Regions from separate parts of the Bradyrhizobium sp. SPXBL-04 genome, predicted to be linked through region 1. Evidence: predicted binding sites of a transcription regulator. Region 1 holds the regulator's gene; each other region holds the start of a gene.
The links. Region 1 encodes LexA, which represses DNA repair genes until DNA is damaged. Its sites were predicted from a motif close to TGTTCNNNNTGTGTTCNG; they were not measured.
Positions count from the first base shown of each region.

Region 2: a site for LexA is predicted at 1,378-1,395, ahead of ACNJX8_RS05695 (ribonuclease T2 family protein). Genes of this name have one in related genera too.
Region 3: a site for LexA is predicted at 2,952-2,969, ahead of ACNJX8_RS31545 (PA0069 family radical SAM protein). Genes of this name have one in related genera too.

Region 1 is NZ_CP182472.1:4,307,647-4,312,727, forward strand. Features, by position in the region: gene ACNJX8_RS20340 (hypothetical protein) at 1-433, opposite strand, end outside; gene lexA (transcriptional repressor LexA) at 1,012-1,713, opposite strand; gene ACNJX8_RS20350 (molybdopterin molybdotransferase MoeA) at 1,891-3,102, opposite strand; gene ACNJX8_RS20355 (hypothetical protein) at 3,325-3,531, opposite strand; gene ACNJX8_RS20360 (HAD family hydrolase) at 3,693-4,316, opposite strand; gene ACNJX8_RS20365 (alpha-hydroxy acid oxidase) at 4,331-5,081, opposite strand, start outside.
Region 2 is NZ_CP182472.1:1,213,007-1,218,087, reverse strand. Features, by position in the region: gene ACNJX8_RS05710 (DUF3617 domain-containing protein) at 1-352, opposite strand, end outside; gene ACNJX8_RS05705 (hypothetical protein) at 398-691, opposite strand; gene ACNJX8_RS05700 (hypothetical protein) at 875-1,336, shown strand; gene ACNJX8_RS05695 (ribonuclease T2 family protein) at 1,442-2,146, shown strand; gene ACNJX8_RS05690 (23S rRNA (adenine(2030)-N(6))-methyltransferase RlmJ) at 2,304-3,164, shown strand; gene ACNJX8_RS05685 (cold-shock protein) at 3,416-3,631, shown strand; gene ACNJX8_RS05680 (outer membrane protein) at 3,703-4,326, opposite strand; gene uvrC (excinuclease ABC subunit UvrC) at 4,576-5,081, shown strand, end outside.
Region 3 is NZ_CP182472.1:6,554,398-6,559,478, forward strand. Features, by position in the region: gene ACNJX8_RS31530 (glycosyltransferase family 39 protein) at 1-111, opposite strand, end outside; gene ACNJX8_RS31535 (ribonuclease HII) at 289-1,200, opposite strand; gene ACNJX8_RS31540 (VOC family protein) at 1,276-1,731, opposite strand; gene ACNJX8_RS31545 (PA0069 family radical SAM protein) at 1,755-2,930, opposite strand; gene ACNJX8_RS31550 (phosphoketolase family protein) at 3,140-5,081, shown strand, end outside.

The DNA of each region.
Region 1 (5,081 bases):
AGCCGATCGGCAGACGCGTGATCGTCGGCCGGCTGTCGGCATCGATCTGCGGCTTGTGCTCACGCTCGCTGACCGGCTGCGTCACCGGCAGTTGCAGCACGGTTGCGTGCTGGCCTTCGACGAGCTGCGTCACCAGCACGTATTTGCCGTCGGGGAATTCGATCGCGTCATGATGGCGATCGGGAATGTGCGGATCGATCTTGCCGAACTTGCCGACGCGGGAGTTGATCGTGCGCGTCCAGATCCAACGATTGTCGTAACGGACGTTGTCGGCGAAGGCGAGCTCCGTTCCCGGCAGCAGGCAGACGGCCACGGTCGGGTCGGCCGCGGAAGCGAAGCCGCGCGTCGAGGTGCCGCGGAACGTTGTCGACACGATCGTCTCGCCGACTTCGGCGGGGCGCGATGCAACGGCATGCAGACTGTAGTCACACATCGGGTGCTCCTATTCGAAGATAGCAACCCGCGCCTCTTTCGGAGGCGCAAGCCTCTATCAGAGTGGAAGCACGTAACATTCTGCTTGCTTGTGGGCGAATCTGCGGCTGGCGTCAGCCGGATGCGATCACATTATCTTTCCCGAATCCAATAGGAACAAAGCTCGCTTCAGTGCATTTGGCGGATGCGAGCGTCAGCGGCCTGCGGGCGCCGACCATCCGGAATATGGCCAACTCGGCTGTGGCTGTCGCGCGACGGCACTTCGGGCGCTGCGGAATTGCTCACTCGTTGTCGCATGCGCCGACTTGCGGGGATGGTGCTGCGATTGTGCTGCGAATGCTTGCGCTGCCGATGCAGCGATCAGCACAGTTGCGAAGGCGCTCAAAACGATCCTACGCATCGTTGTCTCCTCGATCTCTTGAGCCGCAAAGCGATGAGTGCTTCGGGCGGCATGCCGAGGACGTAGCGCTTGGAAAGGGGCCAGATAATCTGCCCAAGACCAGAAAGACTATCCAGCTGAAGCGGACAATCCGTCCGCTCCAATCGGAATCATCGGTATCGAATGACCACTGAGTCTTCTCAGTACTTGCGGTACAGTCCGATCAGCTTGCCCTGAATCTTCACCCGGTTCGGCGGCAGGATGCGCACCTCGTAGGCGGCGTTGGCGGGCTCGAGCGCGATCGACGCGCCGCGGCGGCGGAAGCGCTTGAGCGTCGCTTCCTCGTCGTCGATCAGCGCCACCACGATGTCGCCGGTATCGGCGCTCTCGTTGCGCTGGATCAGCGCCATGTCGCCGTCAAGGATGCCGGCCTCGACCATCGAATCACCGCGCACTTCGAGCGCATAATGTTCGCCCGAGCCGAGCATGTCGGGCGGTACGCTGATGGTGTGACTGCGGGTCTGCAACGCTTCGATCGGCGTACCGGCTGCGATGCGACCCATCACCGGCACCGCAACGGGACGCTCGCCCTCGTCGGCGGGTGGGCTGGAGCTCGCGCGCACCTTGCCGAGATTGCCCTCGATGACGCTTGGCGTGAAGCCGCGGCGGTTGCCGGCGGCGGCCTGGAGCTCAGGCAGCTTGATCACCTCGATGGCACGGGCGCGGTTGGGCAGGCGACGGATGAAGCCGCGCTCCTCCAGCGCGGTGATCAGGCGATGGATGCCCGATTTCGAGCGCAGGTCGAGCGCATCCTTCATCTCGTCGAAGGAGGGCGGCACGCCGCTTTCCTTCAGACGTTCGCTGATGAACCGCAGAAGCTCGTATTGTTTGCGCGTTAACATCTCGACCAAAGTCCCCCGGTTGATGTCGTTCGATTCCGAGACGCTGAATTGGAGCGGCGAACCGCTACATCCTCGAAACAAATCATGAACGGACACTATATGTTCGATATGTGTTCCGCAACTGCTTAATTTTGCGTGAACACGACAAAGTTCGCGGAACACGTGTGGTGGATGCGCTCAGACGGGCAGGCGCAGCACCTCGCAAGGCGAGCCAGCTCCGGCCTTCGGCGCGAACGGTGCGCGCACGAGAAGTGCCTGTGCCGCAGCGAGATTCGCAAGCAGCGAGGAATCCTGGTGATGGACGGGAACGGCCACCAGCGTGCCGTCGTCGCGCTGTTCCAGACGTGCGCGAAGATAATCCGCGCGCATATCGTTTGCGCCCACATCGCGGCCGAGCACGGCGCGCTCATGGCGGTGATGAATCACGGATCGACCCGACACCGCACGAATCAGCGGGACCATGAACAGGAAGGCGCACACATAGGAGGAGACGGGATTACCCGGCAGGCCGATCACGCGCATCGCGCCGAGCCGCCCATGCATCATCGGCTTGCCCGGGCGCATCGCAATCTTCCAGAACGCCATCGAGATACCTTCGTCCCTCAGCGCCTGCTGGACCAGATCGTGGTCGCCGACCGATGCGCCGCCGGTCGTGACCAGGATGTCGGCGCCGCTCTCGCGGGCGCGGCGGATGCCGGCGGTGGTGGCCTCCAGCGTGTCGGCGGCGATGCCGAGGTCGATGGTCTCGGCCCCCTCGCTGCGGGCGAGCGCGTGCAGGGCATAGCCGTTGGAATAGACGATCTGGCCGCGGCCGGGCGCGGCGCCTGGCATCACCAGTTCGTCGCCGGTGGCGAGGATCGCGACCTTCGGGCGGCGGCAGACGGCAAGCTGCGGGTGATTCATGGCGGCGGCGAGCGCGAGGTCGCGCTCGGTGAGACGGGTTCCCTTGCGCAGGAGCACGTCGCCTTCGGCGAAGTCAACGCCTGCGGGGCGGATGTGCCGACCGGGAATCGCGGCTTCCTTGATCGTGATGCGCGTGCCGTCCGCGACCGTATCCTCCTGGATCACGACCGCGTCGGCACCGTTGGGAACGACGCCGCCGGTGAAGATCCGCACGGCTTCGCCGGCGCCGACCGTTCCCGCGAACGGACGACCCGCCGCTACCTCGCCAATCACCGTCAGTCGGGAATCGATCGCCCCCGCGTCGGCCGCGCGCACGGCATAGCCATCCATCGCCGACATCGCTTCCGGCGGCTGCGTGCGCAGCGCCGCCACGTCGCGGGCGAGCACACGGTGGAAGGCTGCGTCGAGAGCAACCATTTCCTCGGCCAGAGGCTCCGCGCCGGCAAGCACGGCGGCAAGCGCATCGGAAACCGGCATGAGAGCCACGGCGAAAACTCCTGCTCGCGGACGAATTGGCAGGAAGCCTTCTAGCCGAGCGCGAGCGCAGAGGCAAAAGAGCAGCCGAGCGGAATGATCATCCCGACGACGCATTCGCAGGCAACGAAGGCGATGTCAGGCCGGGCGGGACATGATCTCCAGGACGAGGCAGATTGGTACCAGAGTGGCCATGGCTAGGACGAGAATGACGAGAGCCACGGCCAGCATCGATCAACTCTGCGTCTGTTCGCCCGAACTGACGCTAGGCGTCACGTCCGGAGCTTTGGGGCCCTGATCCTTGTCCGGCAGCGGATCGGCCTGAGATTTCAGGTCGGCGGCCTTGCTGATGAGCTTGGCGGAGAGGCGCGAATCCGAGGTGGTTCTGGCGAATTCGAGCAGCAGAGAAGCTTGCTTTGTGAGGTAGGCTTTGCCCAGCACGAGAATAAGTCCGATGTAGAAGTCCCAACGGACTCATAGAGTCCGGAGGAAGTATTTCCGTTCCCGGAACTCTGTACAAAAATGCACAAGGTGATTTGGTTCCGCATTCCCAAGCAGATTTGGTCCTCGGAACCCAACCAGATCAGCCGGGGCGTCGGCAGTCAAATTCCCAACGCTCGCAAGGCGTTGCCGACATCACTGGGCGAGGTGACATGCACCGCCGTCAATCCGCGCGCCCGCGCCCCTTCGACGTTCTCGGCAAGGTCGTCGAAGAACACGATTCGGCTGGCCGGCACGCCGATCGACGTCACGACATGGTCGAACGCCTCCGCATCCGGTTTGCGCAGGCCGATGCTGGACGACAAATAGAGCTCGCGGAAATGGCCGAGCACGCCGGCATATTCCTTCGAGAAATAGTCGACATGCGGCCGGTTGGTATTGGAGAAGACATAGAGCGGCATCTGCTTGGCAGCGCGCGGCAAGAGCTCGGCGATATCGGGCATCTCGCCGGCGAAGATCGCGTTCCATCCCTCCAGAAACTGCGCATCGGAAATGTCGATCCCGAGCGATGAACGCAGCGATTGGAAATAATCCTCGTCGCTGATCTTGCCGACCTCGTGCAGCCGGTAGGCCTCGTCACGCACATAGCGCGCAACGATGGCCTCGGGCTGGCAGCCGGCATGTCCCGCCCAGCAGGCGATCGCCTTGGAGAAGTCGATATCGAGCACCACGCGTCCGAGGTCGAACAGGAGCGCATCGGCGCTGCCGGGAGAGAGCGAGGTCATCGTGTCCTTTCACTTCAGTATCGATAGGGATCGTGGTCGAACAGCGGGAACGCGCTGAACACGCTCGGCGCATTCGTTGCAGTCGCCTGATGCAGGCAGGACTTGTCGACCTCGGCGAACGAGGTGGCACCCAAGAGGCCGAGGCAGCGCAGCACTTCGTCCTCCAGCAGTTCCAGCATCCGCATCACGCCGGCTTCGCCGGCCGCCGCCAGCGCCCAGCATTGCAGCCGGCCGATGCCGACGATGTCGGCGCCCGCCGCGATCGCCTTGACGATGTCGGTGCCGCGGCAAAAGCCGCCATCGACCATGATCTTGGCGCGGCCCTTCACCGCCTCGACGATTTCAGGCAGCACATGCATGGCGCCGCGGCCGTGATCGAGCTGACGGCCGCCATGGTTGGAGACGTAGATCCACTCGACACCGTGATCGATCGCGATCTGGGCATCCTCGGCCGTGGCAATGCCCTTCAGGATCAGCGGGATCCTGAATTTGTCCTTGATCATCTTCACGGTCCGCCACTCCAGGCCTTTCTGGAAATCGCCGCCGGTGGCGCGCAGGCGGCTTTCGCGAACGTAGCGCTTGGCGATGTCACGTTCGCGACGGCTGTAATGGGCGGTGTCGACGGTCAGGCAGAATGCGGCATAGCCGTTCTTTTCGGAGCGGCTGACGACATCCGCGACGAAGGCATCGTCGCCGCGGACATAGAGCTGATAGAGCCGCAGCGCGTCGGGCGCGGCCTCGGCAGTCTTTTCCAGGCCGGGCTCG
Region 2 (5,081 bases), 3.1 Mb from region 1:
AGGTCTTCACGGTGTAGGCCGAATTGAAATCGCCTGAGATCTCGGCATGCGAGGTCGTGCTGACGCCGGCGACGCTGCATTCGGAATCGCTGACATAGCCGGTCGCCGTTTTCTTAATCTCCTGCTTGGCGCAGATCTGCTTTGCCATCGGGGGGACGTTGTTGCTCATCTCCTTATCGACGGTCTCGTCAGTGCAGTGCTGCATGGTCATCTCGGGCACGGGCGAGCCGGTCGTGACCAGCTTCATTTCCCATAGCCCGGCCTTGCGCATCGGCAGATCGTCGGCGCCGGCTGCGCCTGCCGACAGCACGAGACAAGCGACCGAGCCGAGCAAAGCAAGTTTGCGCGTCATGTGGAAGACTCCCGGCTTGAGAGTTTTGGGCGTTACGACAACGCCTCAGTACAGCGTGCGGATCGGCTGCTCGGCAGCGCCATAGGGCACCCAGCGGCAGGAGAACGAGATGTAGCCACCCTCATAGGCCTGCACCGCGAGGAATTTGACGACCTTGCCGTAGCGCGCGCAGTGATCGACCGCGACCTGTCGCGCATCGGCCTGGGTCGCCATCGAATAGGCGATGATGCCGCCGGTGTCGTTGCCCTTGAACGGCGGCACTGGAAGGATATCGGCGCGCGCCGACTGGCTCGCCATCATACCCAAGGCAAGAAGGCCCGCGGCCGCAATGATTCGCATTCCCGTCACTCCAATTGGCTGCCCCCAGTTTACGGTGCCGGACTGGAAGTGAAAAGAACGGAAGCCCTGTCGGCTGCGACGATATGGTCAACTCCTGGCGAAGTGTTGCCGCGGTGCACTTGACCTCCCCCGGCCTTCGCGGCACCGTCCGACCTTCGCAAGACCCAGCTGTCCGGATTGACCATGCGCGCCCCCTCCCTGAAATCGCTCCGCTTTGCCGCCGTGCTCGGCCTCATGTTCGGGGCGCTGTCGTTCGGTGAGGCCAGAGCCGCCAATCCGCTGGAGCTGAATTTCTGGCTGAGCGGACCGCGCTACGACGGCGCCGTCGCCGATTGCGACAAGGCGCTGCCGACGATCGCCGCCCAGTTCTGGGAAAAAGAAAGCTCGTTCTGGAATTCCTCGCTGAAAATCACCGGCTTCTCCGCCGTTCGCGAGACCGCGTTCCGTCCCTGGCAGTCCGACAACATTCCGCGCCGCTATTGCACCGGCGATGCCCTGCTCAATGACGGCAAGGTGCGCAAGGTGCATTTCTCGATCATCGAGGATGGCGGCTTCGCCGGCTACGGCAATGGCGTCGAATGGTGCGTCGTCGGCGTCGACCGCAACTGGGCCTATAATCCGGCCTGCCGCGCCGCAAAGCCCTGATTCGGGTCGAACTGGCGGCTGAATGGCGGTCGCCTGAATTTTGTTCTTGAAATGTTCTTATCGCCTGCTAGGCTTCGTTGCACAGTCTAGTTGAGGGGCGTCGCCATGTTTCATTCCAGATTGCATTCGTTCTCCCGCCTGGTGATCTCGCTGACCCTTTCCCTGATCCTTGCCGCTGGGCTGGCCTCGTTCGCCAGTGACGCAAAGGCTCAGGACAAGCGGCAGAACGCGCCGGGCGAGTTCGATTTCTATGTGCTATCGCTGTCATGGTCGCCCTCCTTCTGCGAGGAAGCGGCCGAGCGCGGCGGCCGCTCACAGATGCAGTGCAGCGGACGCCCCTACGCCTTCGTGGTGCATGGGCTGTGGCCGCAATATGAAAACGGCTTCCCCGAATATTGCCAGCGGCCGGCACCGCGGCTGAACCGCAGCATCGTCTCCTCGATGCTCGACCTGATGCCGGCGCCGGGCCTGATCTTCAACGAATGGGACAAGCACGGCACCTGCTCCGGGCTCGAGGGCCGCAGCTATTTCGAGACGATCCGCAAGGCGCGCGCCGCGATCAAGATCCCGGCGGAATATCTCGATCTGTCGCAGGCCAAGACCGTGGCGCCGGCGGAGATCGAGGACGCCTTCATCAAGGCCAATCCCGGCCTCAGCGATGCCGCCATCTCGGTCACCTGCAACCGGACCCGGCTCTCCGAGGTGCGCATCTGCCTCAGCAAGGACCTGCAATTCCGCGCCTGCGACGAGATCGAACGCCGCGCCTGCCGCCGCGACCAGGTGACGATGCCGCCGATCAGGGGTGGATAGTTCCGGTCATTGCGAGGAGCCCGCGACAAAATTGCGAAGCAATTTTGAGCTGGCGACGAAGCAATTCAGACTGCCTCCGGAGTTAGATTCTGGATTGCTTCGCTGCGCTCGCAATGACAAGGGGTTGGGATCGCGCGAGACAACATAGTCTGATCCCATGAACTACCGCCACGCCTTCCACGCCGGCAACTTCGCCGATGTCATCAAGCACATCGTGCTGGCGCGCATCCTCACTTATTTGCAGGACAAGCCGGCGGCGTTCCGCGTCATCGACACCCATGCCGGCGCCGGTCTCTACGACCTCGGCAGCGACGAGGCACGCCGCGGCGGCGAGTGGCTGACCGGCATTGCACGGCTGATGCAGGCGCGCCTGTCGAACGAGACCGCGGCGCTGACCAAGCCCTATCTCGACATCGTCCGCGCCTTCAATCCGAAGGGCGAGCTCAAGGCCTATCCGGGCTCGCCGCTGATCGCGCGCGGCCTGCTCAGGCCGCAGGACCGCCTCGTCGCCTGCGAGCTCGAGCCGAAGGCACGCAAGGCGCTGATCGACGTGCTGCGCCGCGACGAACAGGCGCGGGTGGTCGATCTCGACGGCTGGATGGCACTGCCGGCCTTCGTGCCACCGAAGGAGCGGCGCGGCCTCGTGCTGATCGACCCGCCCTTCGAGGCCAAGGACGAGTTCGAGCGGCTTGGCGAGGCCGTCGCGACGGCTTTCGCGAAATGGCCGACCGGTATCTACGTAATCTGGTATCCGGCCAAGAACCGGCGCGCCACCGATACGCTGGCGCAAATGGTGGCGCGGCTCGCAGCCGCAGCAAAGCCGCCCGGAAAATGCCTGCGCCTCGAATTCAGTGTGGCGCCGCAGCTCGATGGTGCGGCCCTCACCTCCGCCGGTCTTCTGATCGTCAACCCGCCCTACACGCTGCACGGCGAGCTCAAGACGATCCTGCCGGAGCTCGAAATGCCGCTCGGCCAGGGCGGCGCTGCCAGATTCCGATTGGAGGTGCCGAGGCCGTAACACTCCGGCATTCTTGGGAAAAATATGCAGGAGCGGTAGTCAATCTGCGAAGAACCGTATTATGCTGTTGCCGTGACTGGCTTTACGTTCCGCTTCCGCGAATGGTTGCGGCGGAGTGAAGGCCTAAGAAAGATCCGGCCGGGCCGATGAGGTCCGCCCAAGGATGGCCAGCTCCCGGGCTTCGTAAGGTCCGGTCATGTCGTGACGTGAGTCTGCGTCGCGGCGGAGGAGCAATGAGGGGGAGTTTCCCGATGGCCATGACGGGAACGGTCAAGTTCTTCAACGGTGAGCGCGGCTACGGCTTCATCAAGCCCGACGACGGCGGCCGCGACGTCTTCGTTCACATCACCGCCGTGGAGCGGGCGGGACTGAAGGACCTTGCCGAAGGACAGCGTATTACGTTCGAAGTCGAACCGGACAAGAAGGGGAAGGGACCGAAGGCGGTCAATTTGGTCATCCTCTCCTAGCGAGCCTGGCTTTAAAAAAATCCCGGCCGCGAGCGGCCGGGAGGTTGGTCCGGTATTTTCTTCTTCAGCTATCAGAAGTGATAGTTCACGCCTGCGCGGACAACGCTGGCGCTATAGCCGTTTGACACGCCCGTAATTGCGAACTGACTCGTCGATAGGTCGATGTAGAGATATTCGAGCTTGGCGCTCCAGTTCGGCGCAAGGCCGACTTCCGCGCCGGCACCGATGGTCCAGCCGGCGGTGGTGTGCGACTCCGTCCAGCCGAAGGTCTGCGCGCGCAGCTCGCCGAAGGCGAGGCCAGCGGTGCCGTAGAACAGCACGTTGCTGAAGGCATAGCCGGCGCGGCCGCGCAGGGTGCCGAACCACGGATTGGAAAACTTCCACGGCGCGAAGGTATCGTCGGCACCGGCGGCCTGGATGTCGCCCTCCACGCCGAACACCCAAGGGCCGTTCTGGAAATTATAGCCGGCCTGCACGCCGCCGACGAAGCCGGAGGGCTTTGAGGGATTGTTGTCGACCGAGCCCCATTCGTAGCCGATGTTGCCGCCCAGATAAGGACCAGCCCAGCTATACGCATTGAGCGGCTGATTGACGGTATAGGGCGCGCGCTGCCCGTAATTGAGATCGGCGGCCCCTGCCGAAGCTGTCCAGCCGGCTGCAACCAACGCGGCTGCGCCCACAACGAGCCCGTTCATCACACACTCCAACGCAACTGCCGCCACCGCGATGCCTGCGCTGCCGCGCAAGGCCAGACCGCATGGTTACGGAACCACCACTTTTTCGCGTAAGATTTATCGAGAGTTCTAAGTTAAAGGGCTGTTAAGCCGGGTTACCGCGCTGTTAACAGGCTTAAGCAAGCGTTACCGGGAACTGCGCCCGCCATCCCTGTGCGCGCGCCACTGCCGGAACTTCAAATCGGCAACCCCAGCGCCTAAATTCGTACCATGGTTCACGATTCCCCCGACAACCCGGACGAGGCACGCGCGCGCAAACCGGTGCGCGTCACCGCGCCGGACGCCTCGCCCCGGGACACGGAAATGACGCCACCGGACCTCGATCCCGCGACCGCGAGCGGCGACGACGAGGACGAGGCGCGGCTGCCGGATATCCTGGAAGAGAGCGGCGCGGTCGGCGAGGGCCCGCTGGCGACCGGTCATGAGGCGATCGAGCGCGCTGTCCGGCTCGCCCCCACCTCGGCCGGCGTCTATCGCATGCTCAATGCGAACGCGGACGTGCTCTATGTCGGCAAGGCCAAGAACGTCAAAAAGCGCCTGTCCAATTACGCGCGCCAGAGTGCGCCGCAGCCGGCGCGCATCCTGCGCATGATCGCCGCCACGGTGACCGTGGAGATCGTCTCGACCAACACCGAGACGGAAGCACTGCTGCTGGAGGCCAACCTCATCAAGCAGCTGCGGCCGCGCTTCAACGTGCAGCTGCGCGACGACAAGTC
Region 3 (5,081 bases), 2.2 Mb from region 1:
GAACACCAGCGCCACGAACAGCCACATCGCCGCCTGAAGCAACACGGCGATCCACACGATCAGCCGCGGCCGGGCGCGAATGAGCTCGATGACCAGGGAGGTAAACCGCATGCAAGGTCCGAAAGATGCAGCCAACCCATCCAGCCGGCCCTATTCGCTCACGTCTGTTTTGATAAAGGGCGCTGCGCGTCGTGGCAACTTCGGTCTGCTGCCTCTCCCCGACAGTGTACCTCTTCCCCTCTCCCCGCGCGCGGGGGAAGCAAAGAGGCCGCAGCGAAAAACGGAGTCCTAGAGACCTGTGGAGGGGCCGGCTTCGACACCCGCCTCCACCTCCATCTCGACCTCGGTGACGGAGAACAGATCCTGCACCGGCTCGATGGTCCAGGGCATATGCTTGGCGCGGGCGGCCGCGACGGGGGCGAAGAAGCGGCGGTGGTGGATGGAGGGGCCGAGGCGGTCGAGGGCGTCGAGATGCTCGGGCACGGCGTAACCCTTGTGCTGCTCGAAGCCGTAGCCGGGGCAGTCTTGCGCCAGCGCGCACATCAGCCGGTCGCGCGTGACCTTGGCGACGATAGAGGCTGCCGCGATCGACAGCACGATGCCGTCGCCACCGATCACGGCCTCGCAGTCGCATTCCGTATCGAGCCGGTCGCGGCCGTCGACGAAGACATGGCGCGGCGTCTCGGGCAACGCCACCACGGCACGCTTCAGCGCCCACAGCGAGGCGCGCAGGATGTTGTCGCGGTCGATCCGCGCGGGCGAAGCCACGACAACCGAGACCTGCGCGCTGGCGCAGATCTTGTCGAACAGCTTTTCGCGCTCCTCTACCGTCAGCCGCTTGGAATCGTCGATGCCACGCGGAATGCGGTTGGGATCAAGGATCACGGCCGCCGCCACGACGGGGCCGGCCAGCGGGCCGCGGCCGGCCTCGTCGCAGCCCGCGACCGGCCAGACGCCGCGCTTGATCAGCGCGCGCTCCCGACGGAAGCTCGGCGGCGCTACGGCGATGATGCCTTTCGGGCCCTCACTCTTGCCGGCTAAAGCCTCAACTTCCGAAGGCTTAGTTTCCGACTTCTTGGCTTGCGACGGCTTGGCTTCCGGCGTCTTGGTTTCCGAGGCCTTGGCAGGCGCGGCCTTCTTCGCACCGTTCTTTTTTGGCGCGTCTTTGGCCGGCTTCTTGGCGGACTTGTCCCGAATCATGGCCGGGATCGTGCGCAAGGGACTTCGCCAGCGCAACTAGGAACCCCAGATAATTCCCGTTATTCAGGTCGTCCCCTACTCCGCCAGATGCACCCGCCGATCGTCACCGACATCGATGCCGGGCGCGACCACGACCTCCCACGGATGGCCGTCGAGGTCCGTGAAATAGCCGGAATAGCCGCCGTAATCGGTCTCGTGCGCCGCTTTCAGCAGCGCTGCGCCCTTGTCGACAGCAAAAGCCAGCACCGCATCGACCTCCGCGCGCGTCCGGCAGTTCCAGGCGAGCGTCATCCCACGAAAGGTCGACGGCCTCGGATTGTCCGGCAACGCCGCGTCGGCGGCAAGTTGATCCCAGGGATACAAGGCGACCACCGGTCCACCTGTATCATAAAAGGCGACCGCCTCACCGGTCGCCTTCAGCCGGCGCGAGAAACCCAGCGAGTCGTAGAAAGCGATGCTGGCGCGGATGTCGCTGACACCGAGCGTGATGACGGTCAGCCGCGGCACAGGCACGGTAAGTTCCTTAGCCATGCTACGCCTCGTCGACTTCCCAATCAGAACAGGCTGAGCTGATCGCCGTTCCGCTTCGGGCGCGCGAAGTGATCCGTGGTCAGCTTGGAGCGCCGTTTGTTGAGGCCGAGCCTGTCACAGGCGATCTCGAAGCGGCGGCCGATGGTCCAAGCCATCGGGCCGGTTCCCTTCATCCGCTCGCCCCATTTCGCATCGTAGTCACGGCCGCCGCGCATGTCGCGGATCAGCGTGAAGACGTGGCGATAACGGTCCGGATAGTTCGCCATCAGCCATTCGCGGAACAGATCGCGCACCTCGAGCGGCAGCCGCAGCAGCACGTAGGAGGCTTCCTTGACGCCGGCATGGGCTGCGGCATCGAGGATGCGCTCGATCTCGGAATCGTTCAGCGCGGGGATCACAGGCGCGACCATCACCGTGGTCGGAATGCCGGCCTCCGAGAGCTGCTTGAGCGCCTCCAGCCGCTTCGGCGGCGTGGAGGCCCGCGGCTCCATGGTGCGCGCAAGTTTTGGGTCGAGTGACGTCACCGAGATCGCGACCTTGGCGAGGTTGCGCTTCGCCATGCGCGCGAGAATGTCGGTGTCGCGCACCACCAGCGCCGACTTGGTGACGATGCCGACGGGATGGCCGGTGCGCTCCAGCACTTCGAGAATGCCGCGCATGATTTTGCGCTCACGCTCGATCGGCTGATAGGGATCGGTATTGGTGCCGATCGCGATCATCCGCGGCTCGTAGCCTGAGGCTGCGAGCTCCTTCTCGAGCAGCGCCGGCGCCTCGGGCTTCACGAACAGCTTCGACTCGAAGTCGAGCCCGGGCGACAGGCCGAGATAGGCGTGGGTCGGCCGCGCGAAGCAATAGACGCAGCCGTGCTCGCAGCCGCGATAGGGATTGATCGAGCGGTCGAAGCCGATGTCGGGAGAATCGTTGCGGGTGATCACCTTGCGCGAGGTGTCGACGGCGACCGTGGTCTTGAACGGCGGCAGTTCCTCCAGGCTCTGCCAGCCATCGTCGAAGGCGACGCGCGCCTCGGCCTCATAGCGGCCGCTGGCATTGGACTGGGCACCCCGCCCTCGCCGGCGCGCACGGTCGATGGCGACGCCAAGCTCGGGAAAATCGGCAGGAAAATCAGAAGGCGCACCCGCCGGCTCGGAGGGCGCCGTGACCGGCGGGTGCTTGAGGGCACGAGAAGATGCTCGACTCATGAAGCCAACATAGCACCCGAACGGAACAAATCAAGAACAAGAACAAAAAACGCGAAAACAACCCCATGCACAGTAGCGCTGCCCAAACTTCGGGCGCGCGCCCTTGACCTCACGCAACACGGGCGGCGCGGCGATCCCGTTTCATGAAAAGGGATCAATCGCGCCGGAACAATGTTGGTGACGATCGCTGGGTGAAGGTCGGCAAGAACATGACAAGTCAACGACAATTGCACGCCGCAAGCAGCGAACTCGATCTCCTCGATCGCTACTGGCGTGCCGCCAACTATCTCTCCGTCGGGCAAATCTATCTCCTCGACAATCCGCTGCTGCGCGAGCCGCTGCGGCCCGAGCACATCAAGCCGCGCCTGCTCGGCCATTGGGGCACGACGCCCGGTTTGAACTTCATCTATGCCCATCTCAATCGCGTCATCCGGGCGCTTGACCTCAACGTGATCTACGTCTGCGGCCCCGGCCATGGCGGCCCGGGCATGGTCGCCAACACCTACCTGGAAGGCAGCTACAGCGAGATCTATCCCGACATCGCGCGCGATGCGGACGGATTGCGCAAGCTGTTCAGGCAGTTCTCTTTCCCCGGCGGCATTCCGAGCCATGCGGCGCCGGAAACGCCGGGCTCGATCCACGAGGGCGGCGAGCTCGGCTATGCCCTGGTGCACGCCTATGGCGCAGCATTCGACAATCCCGACCTCATCGTCGCCTGCGTCGTCGGCGACGGCGAGGCCGAAACCGGCCCGCTCGCGGCGTCCTGGCACTCCAACAAGTTCCTCAACCCTGCCCATGACGGCGCGGTGCTGCCGATCCTGCATCTCAACGGCTACAAGATCGCCAACCCAACCGTGCTCGGGCGGATGCGGGACGACGAGATCCGCGATCTCTTCCGCGGGCTCGGCCACGAGCCGCTGTTCGTAGCGGGCGACGATCCCAAATTGATGCACCAGGCCATGGCGGACGCGCTCGACGTCGCGCTCGCCAGCATCCGTTCGATCCAGCAGCACGCCCGCGATGGGCGCAGCAACGTCGAGCGACCGCGCTGGCCGATGATCGTGCTGCGCAGCCCCAAGGGCTGGACCGGCCCGAAGGAGGTCGACGGCAAGAAGGTCGAAGGTTTTTGGCGCGCGCATCAGGTGCCCGTTGCGAGCTGCCGCGAGAATCCCGCGCATCTGAAGCTGCTCGAAGACTGGATGCGCAGCTATGAGCCGGACAAGTTGTTCGACGCCGGCGGCGCGTTCATTCCCGAGCTTCAGGCGCTGGCGCCCGAAGGCCAGCGGCGGATGGGCGCCAATCCGCATGCCAATGGCGGGCTGTTGAAAAAAGAGCTGAAGCTGCCGGACTTCCGCAGCTTCGCAATCGAGGTGCCGCAGCCCGGCGGCATGGTGGCGGAAGCCACCCGCGAGCTCGGCAAATTCCTGCGCGACGTCGTCCGCCTCAATGCCGAGGCGCGCAACTTCCGCATCATGGGCCCGGACGAGACGGCATCAAACCGGCTCGATGCGGTGTTCGAGACGACCGAACGGGTCTGGATGGAGCCGATCGAATCTTACGACGTGCATCTCGCGCAGGACGGCCGCGTGATGGAGGTCCTCAGCGAACATCTCTGCCAGGGCTGGCTCGAAGGCTATCTGCTGACCGGCAGGCACGGCTTGTTCTCCTGCTATGAGGCCTTCATCCACATCGTGGATTCCATGTTCAACCAGCACGCCAAATGGCTGAAGGTGACGCGCGATCTGCCCTGGCGGCGCCCGATCGCCTCACTCAACTATCTCCTGACCTCGCATGTCTGGCGCCAGGACCATAACGGCTTCAGCCATCAGGACCCTGGTTTCGTCGATCTCGTCGCCAACAAAAAGGCCGATATCGTCCGGATCTATTTCCCGCCTGATACCAACACGCTGCTGTGGATCGCCGATCATTGCCTGCGCACCTACAACCGCATCAACGTGATCGTCGCCGGCAAGCAGCCGGCGCCGCAATGGCTGTCGATGCAGGAGGCGGCCACGCATTGCGATGCCGGGATCGGCATCTGGACCTGGGCGGGCACGGAGGACACAAACGCAGAGCCCGACGTGGTGATGGCCTGCGCCGGCGACGTGCCGACACTGGAGACGCTCGCCGCCGTCGACCTCTTGCACAAGG